One region of the Faecalimicrobium sp. JNUCC 81 genome, then DNA from elsewhere that is predicted to be linked to it. Evidence: riboswitches for the same ligand, from Rfam matches in the RefSeq annotation. Region 1 holds a riboswitch; each other region holds the start of a gene.

What was found. A riboswitch is a leader RNA that binds a small molecule or an ion and turns the genes downstream of it on or off. The one in region 1 is predicted to bind lysine.
Region 2: another riboswitch for lysine. It lies ahead of JNUCC81_RS12305 (amino acid permease); the one in region 1 lies ahead of nhaC (Na+/H+ antiporter NhaC).
Region 3: another riboswitch for lysine. It lies ahead of lysA (diaminopimelate decarboxylase); the one in region 1 lies ahead of nhaC (Na+/H+ antiporter NhaC).
Region 4: another riboswitch for lysine. It lies ahead of JNUCC81_RS13205 (Na+/H+ antiporter NhaC family protein); the one in region 1 lies ahead of nhaC (Na+/H+ antiporter NhaC).

Annotation. Positions count from the first base shown of each region.
Region 1 is NZ_CM132203.1:1,325,474-1,330,068, reverse strand. It holds gene JNUCC81_RS06650 (peroxiredoxin) at 1-1,170, shown strand, start outside; gene JNUCC81_RS06645 (ribonuclease H1 domain-containing protein) at 1,217-1,822, opposite strand; lysine riboswitch at 1,989-2,163, shown strand; gene nhaC (Na+/H+ antiporter NhaC) at 2,284-3,714, shown strand; gene JNUCC81_RS06635 (calcium/sodium antiporter) at 3,768-4,595, opposite strand, start outside.
Region 2 is NZ_CM132203.1:2,447,545-2,452,139, forward strand. It holds gene JNUCC81_RS12295 (Na/Pi cotransporter family protein) at 93-1,688, opposite strand; gene JNUCC81_RS12300 (hypothetical protein) at 1,873-2,016, shown strand; lysine riboswitch at 2,177-2,346, shown strand; gene JNUCC81_RS12305 (amino acid permease) at 2,495-3,949, shown strand; gene JNUCC81_RS12310 (CD0519/CD1768 family membrane protein) at 3,998-4,595, opposite strand, start outside.
Region 3 is NZ_CM132203.1:1,786,007-1,790,601, forward strand. It holds gene brnQ (branched-chain amino acid transport system II carrier protein) at 1-278, opposite strand, end outside; gene JNUCC81_RS08820 (DUF3221 domain-containing protein) at 685-1,035, opposite strand; lysine riboswitch at 1,290-1,466, shown strand; gene lysA (diaminopimelate decarboxylase) at 1,555-2,865, shown strand; gene JNUCC81_RS08830 (sensor histidine kinase) at 3,178-4,434, shown strand; gene JNUCC81_RS08835 (hypothetical protein) at 4,467-4,592, shown strand.
Region 4 is NZ_CM132203.1:2,629,377-2,633,971, forward strand. It holds gene JNUCC81_RS13200 (pentapeptide repeat-containing protein) at 1-613, opposite strand, end outside; gene JNUCC81_RS13205 (Na+/H+ antiporter NhaC family protein) at 772-2,499, opposite strand; lysine riboswitch at 2,614-2,789, opposite strand; gene aspD (aspartate 4-decarboxylase) at 3,263-4,595, shown strand, end outside.

The sequences.
Region 1 (4,595 bases):
CCAGATAACAATAGTAGTGTTGATAATTACGAAGGAATAAATTATATACCTAACTATTCAAATAAAAAACCGAAATTAGGGGCTTGTTCAAAAAATAATACTAGACCGCCTATAACAGATATAAATTTCCAACCAGTTGATATATCATTTTGTCCAGATGTAACTCCTATAGTTATGGAGTATGTTCTTGGAAACCCTACTAATGTTGACCCTCAACTTTTAGATGCTGTTATTTACGCATTCGTTGAAATAAATCCAGATGGAACTTTATTTGTTCCTACTCCAAGATTTTTAAATCAATTAGTACAATTAAAAGCAGAAAAACCTAGCTTGCAAGTAATTGCCGCTATTGGCGGCTGGGGTGCTGATGGATTTTCTGATGCAGCTTTAACACCTGCTTCTAGATATAACTTTGCAAGGGAAGCTCAAAAACTAGTAAATCAATATGGATTAGATGGTATAGATATAGACTGGGAATATCCTAGCACTAGCGCTGGTGGAATAAAATCTAGACCTGAAGATAAAGAAAACTTTACACTTTTACTTACTGCATTAAGAGATGTTTTAGGAGAAGATACATGGCTAAGTGTAGCTGGTACCGGTACTATGGAATATATAACTAAAAGTGCTGATATAGGTGCAATAGCTCCTATAATTGACTACTTTAATCTTATGAGCTATGACTTTACTGCTGGCGAAACAGGAGCAAATGCAATGAAGCATCAAGCTAACCTTTATGATTCACCTCTTTCTCTTCCTGGGTATAGCGTAGATACTATGGTTAGAAATCTTGAATCTGCTGGAATGCCTTCTGAGAAAATTCTTCTTGGAATTCCTTTCTACGGAAGATTAGGTGCAACTATAACAAGATCTTATGATGACTTAAGAAGAGATTATATAAATAAAAATGGATATGAATTTAGATTTGATAAACAAGCTCAAGTTCCATACCTTGTTAGAAATGGTGAATTTGCAATGTCTTATGATGATGCACTATCAATATTTTTAAAAGCTCAATACGTACTTGAAAATTGCTTAGGTGGAATTTTCTCATGGACATCGACTTATGATCAGGCAAATATATTAGCAAATGCTATGTATCAAAGCATACATGATCCAGTAAAAGTTCAATCAGAACTAAAAAATGTATATGGAACCTTAAGAAAATAAATATATTTTAATAAATAAAAAGTCTTGTAATTAATTACAAGACTTTTTATATTCCTATTGCAGTTTTTGCTAATTTATCAGCTTCTTCATTATATTTATCACCAGAGTGTGCTTTAACCTTAACAAACTTAACATTTAACTTATCTTTTATTGAATCATAAAACTTTTTATATTCTATAGTACCTTCTTTATTGGTTTTCCATGCTCCTATGCACCACTTTTCAATGCCTTCATAATCAAAATAAAGTGTTAAATTTTCTATATTATTACTTATACAATATCTCATAGCAATTTTAGAAGCTTCTATCTCCCCTGCTACGTTTCTCATACTCACAAGAGATTCATCTTCCCCTTTTACACTATAAGTTTTTTGTACTATGTTATCTTTTATCATAACTATACCTGATCCATATGCTCTAAGAGAATGTTCATAGCTTCCATCTACATAGGCTTCTATACTATTTTGGGGATTTTTTGAAATTGTAGCTTTATTACCTTCTATATATTCTTTTGCTTCATCAATTGTAGTAAAACTTTTATACTCTGCTCCAGAATATCCATCTACTTGCATCTTACATTCATTCCAAGTATTAAATATTCCAGTCTTTTTTCCTTTTCTTACCGCATAAAATTTCTTCTTGCTCAATCTCATCACTCCCTTGCATGTTTTACATACTATATTCTAACCTAAACACATTGAATTTAAAAGTTTTATTTAGTTATCCAAATTTTGATAATATGCTACTTTTTTCTTTTTTAACTTTAAAAATAAAAAAATATATGATATAATTTATTTATCAAATTAAATATCGGATATAACTAATGGTAGAGGTCGCATCGTTAATAAGTAGTTTTGTGGAGGTAAGCACGAAGAAGCAAAATAAAAGGTAACTGTGCCGAAACATATAAGTAACGCTTTAAATCTTATATGTTGGGGTCATATATAATATATATGGCACTGTCACAATTATATTGTGGAGTACTATCTTTAGATTAAGTATACTATTCATTTTTTGAATGCTTAAGTCTAGGATAAGTTCTTTTATCCTGGACTTTTTTTAATATCTAATTTCTCCTTGACGTTATATTCGACATACATTACAGGAGGATTTTATGAAAACAAGAGAAAAAAAACAAGCAACACTTTTTGATTCGCTGTTGTGCTTAGGTTTTTTAGTTGCAGTGCTAGTGACGTGTTTAGTAGTATTAAAAGAATATGAAATATCTGCACATATACCTTTAGTATTAGGAGGAGTATTTGCAGCAACAGTCGCAGTTATTAAACTTGGTTATACTTGGAAAGAACTTGAAGAAGGAATTTTAGCTTCTATAAATACAACTATGCAAGCAATACTTATTTTATTAATTGTAGGTATGTTAATAGGAACTTGGATTATATCTGGTGTAGTTCCATCTATGATATATTGGGGACTTAACATTTTATCTCCAGGAATATTCTTAGTAGCTACAACATTAATATGTGCCATAGTATCCATATCTACAGGTTCTTCTTGGACTACTGCTGGTACTATAGGTATCGCTTTATTAGGTATTGGTAGTGCACTTGGTATTCCTGTTCAAATAATAGCAGGTGCTATAATCTCTGGTGCTTACTTTGGAGATAAGATGTCACCTTTATCTGATACAACTAACTTAGCTCCAGCGATGGCTGGTACTAACCTATTTGATCATGTTAAGCACATGCTATATACTACTGTTCCAGCTTTAGTTATATCTCTTATACTTTACGCTATAATAGGTATGAAATATGCTGGCAGCCAAATAGATACTACTCAAATAGCACAAATACAAAATGCACTTTTAGGTAATTATAATACGTTATCACCATTTTTACTTTTAGTCCCTGCATCAGTTATAATATTAGTTATACTAAAAGTTCCAGCAATTCCTGGACTAATATTTGGTGCCTTATTGGGAGGGGTTATAGCTGTTATATTCCAAGGTGCATCTATAGCTGATGTAATTTTAGTCGCTAAAGGTGGATATGTATCAACTACTGGTATGGATTTTGTTGATCAATTACTTAGTCGTGGTGGCCTTGATAGTATGTTAGGAACTGTATCTTTAATGCTTTGCGCTTTGACTACTGGCGGTATATTAGAAAGAACAGGTATGCTTGAAGCTTTAGCAAAGGCTATATTAAAAGTAGCTAAAGGTACTTTTGGATTAATCGCCGCAACAATATTTACTTGTATAGGCACTAACTTAGCTGTAGCAGATCAATATTTAGCTATAGTAATACCAGGAAGTATGTACAAAGAGGCATTTATAAAGCAGGGATTATCTCCTAAGAATTTATCTCGCGCGTTAGAAGATAGTGCTACAATAACTTCACCTTTAATTCCTTGGAATACTTGTGGGGCTTATATGTCTGCTACTCTTGGGGTTGGATCTTTTGCATTTTTACCTTTTGCATTTTTAAACCTACTTTGTCCTCTAATATCATTATTCTATGGCGCAACTGGTATAACAATATCAAAACTATCAGAAGAAGAAAAACTTGAATTAAGTATAGAAAGTTAAGTACAAAAAGAGCGTTGTTTATAGCAACGCTCTTTTTATACTCAGTTAAATTTTTATTGTCTTATTATTATAAATGCCATATATGCTATATACATTAATGATAATAAAGCACCCTCTCCTTTATTAATCTTTCTCTTAGTTGCTGATAATATATAACCTAATACTGTCACAATTATCATAATTAACATATCTATAAATACTATTGGATGTATTTGTATGTTATGTATAGTCGATGATATTCCTAACACAAATAAGATATTAAATATATTTGATCCAACCACATTACCTATTGCTATATCACTTTCACCTTTTCTAGCTGCAATTATGCTGGTAACAAATTCCGGAAGTGATGTTCCTATAGCTACTATTGTAAGACCTACTAAGTTTTGACTCATACCCCAAGATAGCGCTATATCACTTGCTGAATTTACAACTACGTTACCACCTATAATTATCCCTAAAATACCAAGTATACTCATTATTATACTTTTACTCATAGACATTGGTTGACTTGTCTGTTCTATTTCCATTTCTTCTTTTGATGTAATTGCCATTTCTATTAAGTAATACATAAATATAGAAAACAATACTAATAGTATTAAACCATCTGCTCTAGTTAGTAAGTTTTGATTATATCCTTGAAACTTAGTATCATGCGCTAATATCATTAATACTATTGATGCTAAAATTGCAAAAGGAAACTCTTTTATTATAGTACTTTTTTGTACTTTTATAGGATTTATTATAGATGCAATACCTACAACAAATAATAGATTAAATATATTTGATCCAACTACGTTTGCAATTACCATATCATTATTTCCCTGTAATGCTGCTGTTATACTTACAGCTGCTTCTGGTGCACTTGTGCCAAATGCCAC
Region 2 (4,595 bases), 1.1 Mb from region 1:
TTTACTTTTTAAAATTTAATACTGAAATTATACTTTAAATATAGGATTTATATAATTTAATTAAATAAAAAAAGGCGTATATATACGCCTTTTTACTTAAGAGTTCTTTTCGCTATGTTTGAACAATGGTCTGAAATTCTTTCTAGATTACTAATTAATTCTATATATAATATTCCCATATCAATTTCACACTTATCATTATTTAATCTAGATATATGATTTACTCGAATAGATTTTTCTATTTTATTTACTTCAGTTTCTATTTTAATTATTTTTATTGCTATATCCTTATCTCTATTATCAATAAGTTTTAAAGAATTTTCATAGTTTTCCATTACTTTTTTATACATATTGCTAACTTCTGATATACTTTCATCAGACATTTTTGCTTTTCTTTCAATTGCTATTTGCGATAGTTCAGATATATTTTTTGAATGTTCTCCAATTCTTTCAATATCATTTACAGTACTAAAAAGATTATCTATATCTTCAATTAAATCATGTTGTATTGATTTTTTAGATAATTTTAAAAGATAGCTTATTAAACTTTTTTGAAAATCATTAATTATTTTCTCTTTTTCAAAAGTTACCTTCACTTCTTTTTCTGACTTATTAACAAAACTTTTGATAGAACTTTCTAAACATTCTTTAGCAACTTCTCCCATTTTAAGAGTTTCCTTGATAGCATTTGAAAAAGCAATAGACGGAGTCTCCAATACTCTTTCGTCAAGATAAGTTTTATTATTTTCTTCATCTGCATCACTAGGAACAATTTTCATCGCTAATTTTACTATATATTTCGAGAAAGGAAGTAAAATTAAAACTGATACTATGTTAAAAATTGTATGAGTATTAGCTATTTGTCTAGCTATATCATTTGGATTTATTTTAGTAACTATAGATACTGTTGGCCTATTTAAAAGTATTAAAAATAATAATGTTCCTATTACATTAAATAATAGATGCATAATTGCTGCCCTTTTGGCATTTCTATTAGCTCCAATACTTGAAATTATTGATGTTACACAAGTACCAATATTTTGACCATATAGTATTGGTAGGGCAGCATTTAAAGGAATTAATCCTTGTGATGCAAGAGCTATTAACATTCCCATAGAAGCACTTGAACTTTGAACAATTGCAGTTATTCCAAAACCTAATAGTAAACCTAATACAGGTCTTTGTCCAAATCCTACTAATGCGTCTGTAAATCCTTTAAATTCAGCCAATGGTTTTACTGCATCTTTCATAAACTCCATTCCTGTAAATAAAATTCCAAATCCAAGTAATATCTCCGCTAAGTTTCTTATCTTAGATTTCGATGAAAATAAATATAATATAATACCTATACCTAAAGTAATAGGAGCTAAACCTTCTAAATTGAAACTTACAAGTTGAGCTGTAACTGTAGTTCCAATATTTGCTCCCATTATAACTCCTATTGCTTGATTCAAAGTCATTATTCCAGCATTTACAAATCCAACTACCATTACAGTAGTAGCGCTAGAACTTTGTATAATTGCAGTTACAAGTGTTCCTACTAAAACTCCTATAATTATATTACTAGTTAAAAGTTCTATTATTCTTTTTAATTTATCTCCTGCGGATTTTTGTAAACCCTCTCCCATTAAATTCATTCCATACAAAAAAAGTCCTAATCCTCCTAAGAGACTTATCGCTATATTCAAATGCATCCCTCCTTTTTATGTTTAAATATTATAAGCTTAGGATTATCTATTTTTACAGTTATAATTCATAAATAAACTTTAATTTAAACAATATTAGATAAGTATTTTCTAATCCTATAACATTAGAATATTAATATAATTCTTGGTTAAATTATTAATGACTAAATGTATTAAGGAGGAAATCATGGCTAAAAATAAAAACAATAAAAAAGCTAAAAATACAAAATTAGAAATAGCAGAAGAACTTAATATTGAACCAAGATTAAGACCTTCTAAGACTGGATCTGTAAGCCAAAATACCGCAAGACCCGTAAGTTCTCATAAATAGATATTAAATTATTTATTCACAAAAGCACTACTTAATTAAAAAAAGTAGTGCTTTTTACATATTATAAATCAAAATTTGTACTAGCTAAATACAGAAAACATTTTCTTTTTTCTATTGACTTATTATTTATTTAAGTTATAATTTTAAACAACAAGTAGATAACTGAGATAGAGGCGCGAAATTTAAAAGTAATATTATGGAGGTAAGCTCAATGAAGTAATATAAAAGGAAATTTCGCCGAAGTGAATAGTTAATAGCTTTAATACTATTTGCTGGACTTATGTAGAATATATATAAGACTGTCACAATTCGTGAAGAGCTATTTTCAATGAAAACGTACGATACATTCATATTATTGTATGAAGTTTTCGTATTTTCGTCATGGGTATAGGCTCATGGCTTTTTTATTGTCAAAAAATTTTATATTATCTTAGTTACCTGCTTATGGAAAAACATTACCATAAGGAGGATAATTAAAATGAATGAGCAAAGTCAAGAGTTAAAAAGAGGTTTAAAAGCAAGGCACCTAAATATGATAGCACTAGGTGGTTCTATTGGGACAGGTATATTTCTTGCAATGGGAAATACTATTAATCAAGCTGGTCCTGGTGGAGCATTAGTGGCATATAGTTTAGTAGGTATTATGGTTTATTTTTTAATAACAAGTTTAGGAGAAATGGCGACTTTTATGCCTATATCCGGATCCTTCAGTTCCTATGCCTCTAAATTTATAGACCCTGCACTTGGGTTTGCACTCGGATGGAATTACTGGTACAACTGGGCTATAACAATAGCAGCTGAAATGGTCGCTGGTTCTTTAATTATGAAATATTGGTTTCCTAATATTTCTGGAATTTATTGGAGCTTATTATTTTTAGTTATAATCGTTTCTTTAAACTTTTTATCATCAAAAGCATACGGTGAATCTGAATATTGGTTTGCTGGAATAAAATTAGTCACTATAATTATTTTTTTAATAATAGGCACTTTGATGATACTTGGAATAATGGGCTCTAGTAATATAGGCTTTCATAATTATTTTATATCTGATGGTCCATTTCATGGTGGATTAAAGTCGATATTTGCTATTTTTTTAATTGCAGGTTTCTCATTTCAAGGTACAGAACTTATAGGCGTTGCCGCTGGTGAAAGTGAAAATCCTGAAAAGACTATCCCAAGAGCTATAAAATCGATATTTTGGAGAATACTTATATTTTATTTAGGAACAATAATCGTTTTAGGTGCTATAATCCCTTTTACACAGGCAGGAGTTTCTGAAAGCCCTTTTACAATGGTATTTGAAAAAGCAGGTATAGCTGGAGCTGCTTCCCTTATGAATGCCGTAATATTAACTTCTGTATTATCTGCTGGTAACTCTGGTATGTATGCATCAACTAGAATGCTTCATTCTATGGCTAAAGAAGGTATGGCTCATAAAATTTTTGCAAAAACTAATAAAAGAGGTGTGCCTGTAAATGCTTTAATATTAACTACTATAGTCGCTTCTTTTTGTTTCTTGACGGGTATATTTGCAGAAAGTACTGTTTATGTTTGGTTGGTTGCTGCCTCTGGACTTGCTGGATTTATATCATGGTTTGGTATAGCAATTTGTCACTATAGATTCAGAAAAGTTTATGTTCATCAAGGTAATAATTTAAAAGATTTAAAATTTAAAGCTAAGTTGTATCCATTTGCACCTATATTATCACTATTAATGTGTATGATTATTATAATAGGTCAAGGATTTTCTTATATAAAACCCGATGGAATTGACCTTAATGGGCTAATAGCTTCTTACATCGGTATTCCTTTATTTTTAGGATTATATATTGGTTATAAAGTTAAATTTAAAACTAAGGTTGTTCCTCTAAATGAAGTTGATTTAACCTATACTGAAAATACTGATAAATATTTACAAGAAGTTAAAAAATAAATACTTATTATATAAAAAAGAGTATAGACAAAATGTCTATACTCTTTTTTATCCTACAAGCATAAATATAAAGTGTGCAGATGCACCAGCACATATACCACCTATTGTATGTGATAATATTGCTTTACTTGTTATTTGTCTAGCATCTAAAGCATCCATCATACCTACATGCGTACTTAAATATCCACTCCAACACATTCCCATAGCTGTAAATACTGCTATATCATTTGGAGTTACTATGCCATCTGTTATAAACTTAGGTACAAGTGACATCGCTGCTCCAACAGCCCCTAATGATGTAATTGGGAATGATATAGCTTCTGGTGATGTAAAACCAAATAATGGCTCTAATATAAATCTAAGCTTTTCTCCTATAATTGGAAGCAGTCCTATACCTTCATATGCTGCACCTGTATATACTGCAGCCCCAGTATTAGGATCAGTAGATGGACCAAATGTTAATAACATTACTACGGTACATACAACTAGCACTCCCGGTATTATCGCTAGTCCTAATTCTACTCCACTTTTTCCCCCTTCTAACATTGCATCTAAAAACCTCTGGAATACATTTCCTTCTCTAATCTCTCTTAAATCTTCACTTCTAGATAATTTTAAATTACTTAAATCTTGCTCAGAACTATAC
Region 3 (4,595 bases), 460 kb from region 1:
AAAATAGGTCCAAGACAAAGCATCATTATAACTTCTAAACTAAATCCAAACTTCTTACCAGCTTTTTGAACAACTGCTTGGTAAGATCCAGCTTTTGCAACTGATATAATTGAAAGTATTATAATCCCAACATCAGCAAATAAGAAACCCAAGAAACTGATTAACCATTGACTACCCGAGGTTACTCCTATGTAGGGGGGGAAAATTAAGTTTCCAGCTCCAAATAATAGTGAAAATAATGCAAAACCAACAATAATTATATCTTTAAATTTTTTCATAGTCTTTCCTCTTTTCTTTATTTTTAATATAAAAAAGCCACATAGTACATTCACTATGTGGCTTTTAAAGGCCTAGGATTATAAAAACCACATAGTGTCTATCTATGTGGCAATTTGCATAACAAATTAATTTTAGCCATCATAGATACAAACAATTTAGTTTGTATCCATGATTTATATATTCATCATAAATACAAACTTAACTATAATAGCTAAAATAAAATATATTAAGTTTTGATATATTAGTCAAGTTCATATTTTTTATCATCTTAAAACTCCTTATTTTTTTAATACAGATTTAATTTTTATTTGTTAAAACCTATTATATATAGTAAATCTTTAAAATGCAAGACAAATTTTCAAAAAAAGTTAACTTAATTATACTTTTATAGTGTGTATATATTAACTATTCACTAATGATCTTAAGGGTTTGAGCAGTCCCTTGTACAGGAGAGGTTTCTTTTACAGAGCCTTTAAATGTTACTTCAACAATAAAACCTAACTCTAATTCAGAAAAATCAAATGAATTATCCATATCATATTTTTGAATCTTTGTATCTTTAGTTATATTAACGTATGCCTCATCGTAATTTGTATCATCTTCTAATTTACCTTCTACAAGTAGCGTTGAATTATCTTCATCTATATTTATAGACGTTACTTTTCCTCTTATATCAATTTTTCCTTGGTTATTATCAGAAGAACAACCAACTGTAAATAGTGATATTATGGACAAAAGTAGTAAAATTTTTTTCATTTTTAAATCCCCCAAATAAATTAATTAAAACTCTTAATAATAGTATATTGTTATTTACAATAAGACATGTACACTTTTTATATATGAATTTCAGGCGGTAATAAATCTATAACAAATTTGATGATTAATTTAATAAATTTATGGAGAACATATATGAATGAATAAATATAATAAAAAATATTAAAAATAACATTAAATATTGCACAATAAAAAACTAAAGAGTATAATCTTTTTAAGAAAAACGAAAACTAAATAGATACTGTAGAGGTCGCGGTACTTATGAGTACTAATAATGAGGTAAGCACAATGATTTATTAGAAAAGGAATTATCGCCGAAGGATATAACCTATGCTTTAAAGTTATATACCTGGGGATGTATAAAATATATGCATCACTGTCACAAATTTAATTTGTGTTGAGCTACATTTGAGGAATCATAATAGTGGTTTATTATTTATGATATTTATATCCCTTAAGTGTAACTTAAGGGATTTTTTATATATTAAGGGAGGTAATATAATGAAACTTCATGGAAGTATGTCTGTAAGAAATAATCAATTATATATAGGAAATGTAAGTTGCAGTGAACTTAGAGAAAAATATTTAACTCCGCTTTATGTATTTGATGAAGAGTTAGCAAGAGATAACTGCAAAAAATTTGTAAAGTATTTTAGAGTGGAAGAAGATGAAAATAGAGTGGCTTATGCAGGTAAGGCATTTTTACCAATATATATGTGTAATCTTATAAATGAGGAGAAGATGTATCTAGATGTAGTATCAGGAGGAGAGTTGTATACTGCACACAAAGCAAATTTTCCAATGGAGAAAATATTATTTCATGGAAGTAATAAAACGATGGATGAAGTAGAAATGGGAATAAACTTAGGTGTAGGAAGATTTGTGGTAGATAATTTTTATGAACTTGATTTAATAGAAAAGATTTGTAATAGAGAAAATAAAAAACAGAAAATATATTTTAGAATAACTCCTGGGATAGAGGCTCATACACATAATTATATAAAAACGGGTCAGATAGATTCTAAATTTGGATTTGTACTTGAAAATGGGGATTTAGATAGAGCAATAGAAGAAGTAAAAAAATATAAAAATATAGAACTAGTAGGCATTCATGCTCATATAGGGTCTCAAATATTTGATATAGATCCTTACTTAGATGAAGTGGTAATAATGATGAATTTAGTAAAAAGTATAAAAGAAAAATTCAATATAGAAATAAATGAAGTTGACTTAGGTGGCGGAATGGGTGTCTATTATACCAAAAAAGATAATGTCAAAACGATAAAAGAATATTGTGAAGCTATAATTAGTAAGGCAAAAGAAGTCTGTAGAGATATAGGAATAAAAGTTCCGATACTTGTAATAGAACCTGGAAGATCAGTAGTTGCAAATGCCGGAAGTACACTTTATACAGTAGGTTCCATAAAAAGCATAAAAAATGTTAGAACTTATGTAAGTGTAGATGGAGGGATGACAGATAATATAAGACCATCTCTATATAAAGCTAAATACGAGTGCTCTATTGCAAGTAAAATGGATCATAATGAAGTGAATAAAGTTACAATAGCAGGTAAATGTTGTGAAAGTGGAGATATATTAATAAAAGATGTAAATATAATGGATATAGAAACTTCAGATATATTAGTAGTATCTTCAACAGGAGCTTATGGTTATTCAATGGCGTCAAATTATAATAAAATGCCTAAACCAGCAGTAGTATCAGTATCAAATGGAAACTCTAGATTAATATGTAAAAGACAAAGTTATGAAGAACTTTTAGAATTAGAGATGCAATTAGAGCTAACATATTAAATAAAACTTATATATTAAACTTATAATAAAGTAGATTATAAATATTATTTACGATTTATAGTCTACTTTATTTTTTTATAATATTTAAATATAATTTATTATTACTATCAATACTAAAAATATGACTAGGTAAATTTCAATAAATAATTAAAATAAACATAAAAAAATCAATATAACTAAATAAAATATAAATACTTTATTTTTAAATTATGCTATAATCTAAAATGAAACAATATATGACAAAAAACGACTGCGAAGCTAAAAAATAACATATATTCAGACTTAATAAAAAAATACAAAGGAGATTAATTTATGCTACAAATAGCAGATTTGATTAACACTATAATACAATCAGTTTTATTAGCATATATTCCTTACTATTGTGTCAAAAAAGATGGACTAATCCAAGGTAAAGCAAATCACATAAGGTTAGCAATAAATATAATTGCAATGTTTTTATCTATATCTACATTGACCCGTATAATGGGAGGAACATCTTTATCAATTATATCTATGAATATATCATGTATGGTGATATTAACTTGTTTTTATATTAAAAACTATGAAAAAATAATAATTGCATATGTAATAACTTACTTTCTATTTCAAGCAACATCTATTGTATTTGGGAATATACAATGGTCATATGTGCAAAGTTTGGTCTCGATAAATAATAAAGAAATTTCTACAATAGTAGTTATGTATATACCAATGATGCTAATAGAATTTTTAATTTTATTATATGTTGATAAATTATACAATATATACCAATTTATAAGTAAAAAAAGATATGGATTTGATATTTCTATTATAGTAACTTTTTCTCTTGATACTATACTGTCTCTTTCACTAATAATTCATGGAAATGATAGTATATTTTTCAAAAATCTATTTATAATTTTTTTATTATTACTTTTAGTATTTTTACTATTATATTTTGTTAATACAAAAAATAAAATGGATGAAATAAGTAAACTAAATAAAGCCTTACAGAATAAGAATAATGAATTAAAAAAGGTTAAGCATGACTATGGATCTCAAATTTCATATGTAAATGGGCTTTATATAATGGAACAATATGAGAGATTAGGTGGTGTTTTAAGAGATATTATAAATGGGAATAACTCTATTTCGGATAATTTAAAAGTATTATCCAATTCAGAATCTATTATATCAGTTATTGTAAACTCAATAACAACAAATAACATAAATGTAATTGTAGAAGAAGAGTACAATGTATCAAAAATTGATATTTCAGAGTACGATCTTCAAAGAATAATTTCTAATATAATTAGTAATGCAGTTACTGCTATGGGTGAAAATGGTTTAATAGTTATAAAAACTTATAAAATATTTGGAAATGTGTATATAAACATTAAAAATAATGGTCCTAAGATAAATGATGAAATTATAAATAAGATATTTGAACCAGGATTTACAACTAAAAAAAGTAGTGAAAATGGTTTTGGACTGGCTATAGTAAAAGAGTTAGTTGAAAAAAATAATGGAGAACTAAGTGTATCAAGTAATAATGATTTTACAGAGTTTAAAATAATATTTAAAGAATAAAAAGTAGATAGGGATTTTCCTATCTATTTTTTATGTTCAAAGTATTAAATTTTATAAAAAGTAAATGGGAAGATAAAGTATTAAAAAATATATTTGCATCAAAGGGAGTTTATGAATCATTAATTTATATAAATATTTTGATAAATTTAGTATATTAAATA
Region 4 (4,595 bases), 1.3 Mb from region 1:
TTATATAATAATTAGTCATCTTAAATCCACTCATATCACAATCTTTTATAGTTATCATATTTAGTTCACTTTTATCTATTATTGTACATTTCATAAATGTTTGTTCAAAAGCAGTGTCTTTTATATTACAATTTTCAAATATACAATATGAGATATCACTATTTAAAAATTTTACGTACATTTTACAATTATAAAAACTACATGATAAATTATCTTTCTTATTTAATGATGGAGATTGTTCTGTATCTTCTTTTATTAATATACAATTTTCAAAAACTACCCCACCATCAGCAAATGTACAATCTTCAAATGTACATCCTACGAATCTGCAATCTTTAAATTTAACATTTTTAAAATTACAATCCTTAAATTTAGTACAAATCATATCCTCATTGATAATTTCATGAAAATCAACTTCGTCTAGCACACCTTTTTTACCAAACTCCTGACCATTAAATGTAGTATAGCTATACTTTGGACTTGGTCTATATCCTACTAAATCTTCATCTCTATGCTTCACCATGTATTTATATACATTTTCGTTATTTTTTTTTCTTCTTTCTAATTGTTGTCTTGCAACTTCATTTTCTTCTTTAAAATTTATATAACTCATAATTTACTCCTTTAAAATCTAATTAAACTGTTGTAAAATAAAACGCACTGATATATCAGTACGTTTTATTTTTATTATTTACTTTTAATTTAAAAATATACTATCTCGCTATTATAAACTTCAATTATATATTTATTATTTGTTATATAAACTACGTTCTACTTTGTAGCTTCTAATTTTTCTTCGTCTACTGTTTTTCCAAATATCTGAACACCTACATAAATTGCTAATATCGAAATTGGTAAAACTATATAAATAGGTAAACCAAATCCTGCTGGTATATATCCAAATAAGACTGTTATCGCCGCCACAAATAATGCATATGGCATTTGTGTCTTAACATGTTCTATATGATCACATCCAGCCCCCATAGATGATAATATTGTTGTATCTGATATGGGTGAACAATGATCTCCAAATATAGCACCTGTTAAAACTGCGCTTGTACTTACTATTATAAATGACATTTCTGGATTTATTGAGTGAGCTAGAGGTACTGCTAAAGGCATTAATATTCCCATTGTTCCATAAGCTGTTCCTGTAGAAAATGATATTACAGCTCCTAATATAAATATTATACTTGGTAATAAGAAATATGGTAATGTACCTGATAATAATTCTACTAAATATTTAGCTGTACCTAATTCTTTTATTACTGAACTTAATGACCAAGCAAGTATTAATATAACACCTGTTATTACTAAAGTTTTCATACCATCCACCCAAACATCTATTGCTTCACTAACTGTAAATATTTTCTTACTCACCGCCATAACCATCGCAACTATTCCTGCAAATAATGCTGATTGGAATAAAGCTATTGATGCATCAGATGCACTAAAAGCTTCTCTTATCGACTCAAATGAGAATGGTGATAATTTAAATAATTCTATTAAAGTAGCATCATCTGAAGCCATTATAGATGAATATCCACTATAGTAAAATGCTATTAATGCAGTTACTATTAAAGTACCTATTGGTATTATTGCATTCCATATACTTAATTTAACACCTTCTTTTGGTTCTAAATCTGAGTGCTCATCTTTAGTAGTTGCAACTTCTAGGTTGGTTAAACCACTTCTTCTAGCCTTTAATTCCGCCTTTCTCATTGGACCAAAATCTTTCATTAATAATGTTGTCACTACTATAAATGCTAATATTAATATATTGTAGAATCTATATGGTATAGTATTTAAAAATACTCCAAAAGCATCTGTCTCTACTCCTATACCTACAAATGCATCATTTATAAGTCCAACTTCAAGTCCTATCCATGTTGATATTATAGCAAGGCCTGCTATTGGTGCTGCTGTAGCATCTATTATGAAAGCTAATCTTTCTCTAGATATTTTCATTTTATCAGCTACTGGTCTCATCATCGGACCTATTATTAATGAATTTGCATAGTCATCAAAGAATACTAAAAGTCCTGAAAACCATGTTATCATTTGTGTTCCTTTTGGAGTTTTTGCTCTTTTAGCAAGAGCTTCAGCTATAGCTTTAGCTCCACCCATCTTAGCTACAAGGTTTATTACTCCACCAATTGCTAAAACTTGAAGTATTATACCTGCATTCCATGGATCAGCTAATGAACTCAATGCTCTGTTTACTACATCTAAAAATGATAATATTAACGCATTAAGCATATTAGTGTTTGATAAACTAATTATGAAACTTCCTGACATAATACCTATAAATAGAGAAACTACTACGTTTTTAGTTATAAATGCAAGTATTATTGCTACTATTGGCGGTATTAAAGTAAATACTCCAAATTTTTGTGAATTAATTGATGCAATATCAGCCTCAGCTGCAAAAACTAATGGTGATGATAGTAAGAATACTATCATTGTTAAAAATATAATCCTTAAATTTCTACTGTTCATAAAAATTCCCCCTTATTTATTTTTGTGAATAGGTTTAGGGTATAAAAAAAGCCTTGAGTTTACACTCAAGGCTATAAAATTATGTACACAAATAAAACTATACTATAATAATTCCTTAAATGTAGCTCACCACAAAACAAGTTTGTGACAGTGATGCATATATTTTATGCATCCCCAGACATATAACCTTAAAGCATCAGTTATATACTTCGGCGATAATTCCTTTCCTAATAAGTCTTTGTGCTTACCTCATTATTAGTACTGATAAGTATCGCGCCTCTACCCTTTATGTTTATTCACTTTTAATTTAAGTAGAGTATACATTATACTTTTATAAGTTGCAAGACAATTTTGAATCTTTTTTATTTTAATTTACATTTATTAAATTTTATGATAATATTTATAAATACTTCTTGAAAAATTTGAATATTTTTTATTTTTCATAATATTTAATGTCAAAATATAAAATTATTAAAAGAATTTTATTAAATTTATATTATAAATGTATAAAAAATGATATTTTAAATTTATATAAATTTATTAAATTTTTAAGTTCTATTAAGATAAATTTAAATTTTATTTTAATCTTTTTTATTTTACATTCATGTAAGTTTAATTAATTAAGTGTTTTTTATTTCTCCTTTATTTTTATAACGGCGTTTTTTGTCAAACGCTTTATTTTTTTATTTACTTTTTAACAATAACTATATTATAATCAAGTATGTTAGATTTTAATTATTGGTTATTGAGGAGAGTTTTTAGTATGAAAAAATATACTTACGAAGAAGTAAAAATGATGTATGGAAAAATTAGTCCATTTGAATTTAAGGATAAATTAATAGATTTAGCAAAATACAATGCTGAAATAAAAAATATAGCTATGCTTGATGCAGGCAGAGGAAATCCAAATTGGACTGCTGCAACTCCAAGAGAAGCATTCTTTACATTTGGACAATTTGCAGTTAATGAAACTCGCTTAAATTGGGATTTAGGTGACTTAGCTGGGATGCCTCAAAGAGAAGGTATTTGTAAACGATTTTATAAATATATAGAAGATAATAGTAATATGCCAGGTATAAACCTTTTAAGAGCCATAATTGATTATGGTATAAATGAATTAAATTTTGATGGAGATAATTTTATTTATGAATTAGCTGATGCTATAATTGGAGACAATTATCCAGTACCTGATAGAATGCTACCTCATATAGAAAAAATAGTTCATAATTATTTAGTACAAGAGATGAAGTATGATATAAATTTAGGTGGAAATTTAGAAATATTTGCTGTTGAAGGCGCTACTGCAGCTATGTGTTACATTTTTGATTCTTTAATGGCTAATGAGCTTTTAAGAAAAGGTGATAAAATAGCTATCATGACACCTATTTTCACTCCTTATCTTGAAATTCCTCATCTACCTAAGTATGAATTCGATGTTATAAACATAAATGCAGATGAAGTTGACTCTTTTGGAAATCATACTTGGCAATACTCAAAAAAAGAGTTAGAAAAACTTAAAGATACATCTATTAAAGCTTTATTTGTTGTTAATCCTAATAATCCAGCTTCTATAGCTATAAGTGATGAATCTGCTAATAATTTAGTAGATGTAGTTAAAAATTTCAATAAAGATTTAATGATTATCTCTGATGACGTTTATGGAACTTTTGTTAATGACTTTACTTCCTTAATGGCTAAACTTCCTTATAATACAATTGGTGTATACTCTTACTCTAAATACTTTGGTGTTACTGGTTGGAGATTAGGTACAATGGCACTTCATGAAAATAATGTATTTGATAAAAGAATTAACGATTTAGACGATAATTTAAAGAAATCTTTAGATAGACGTTATGGTGATATGAGGCTTAATCCATCAACTATTTCTTTTATGGATAGAATAGTTGCTGATAGTAGGCTTGTTGCACTTAACCACACTGCTGGACTTTCTACTCCACAACAAGTTCAAATGGCATTTTTCTCTGCTTTTGCTTTAATCGATATTGAAAATGATTATAAAGCACTTAACATCAGTATTTGTAGAAAACGTCAAGAATTATTATACAACGCTTTACAAGTACCTTTAAATGAGGATA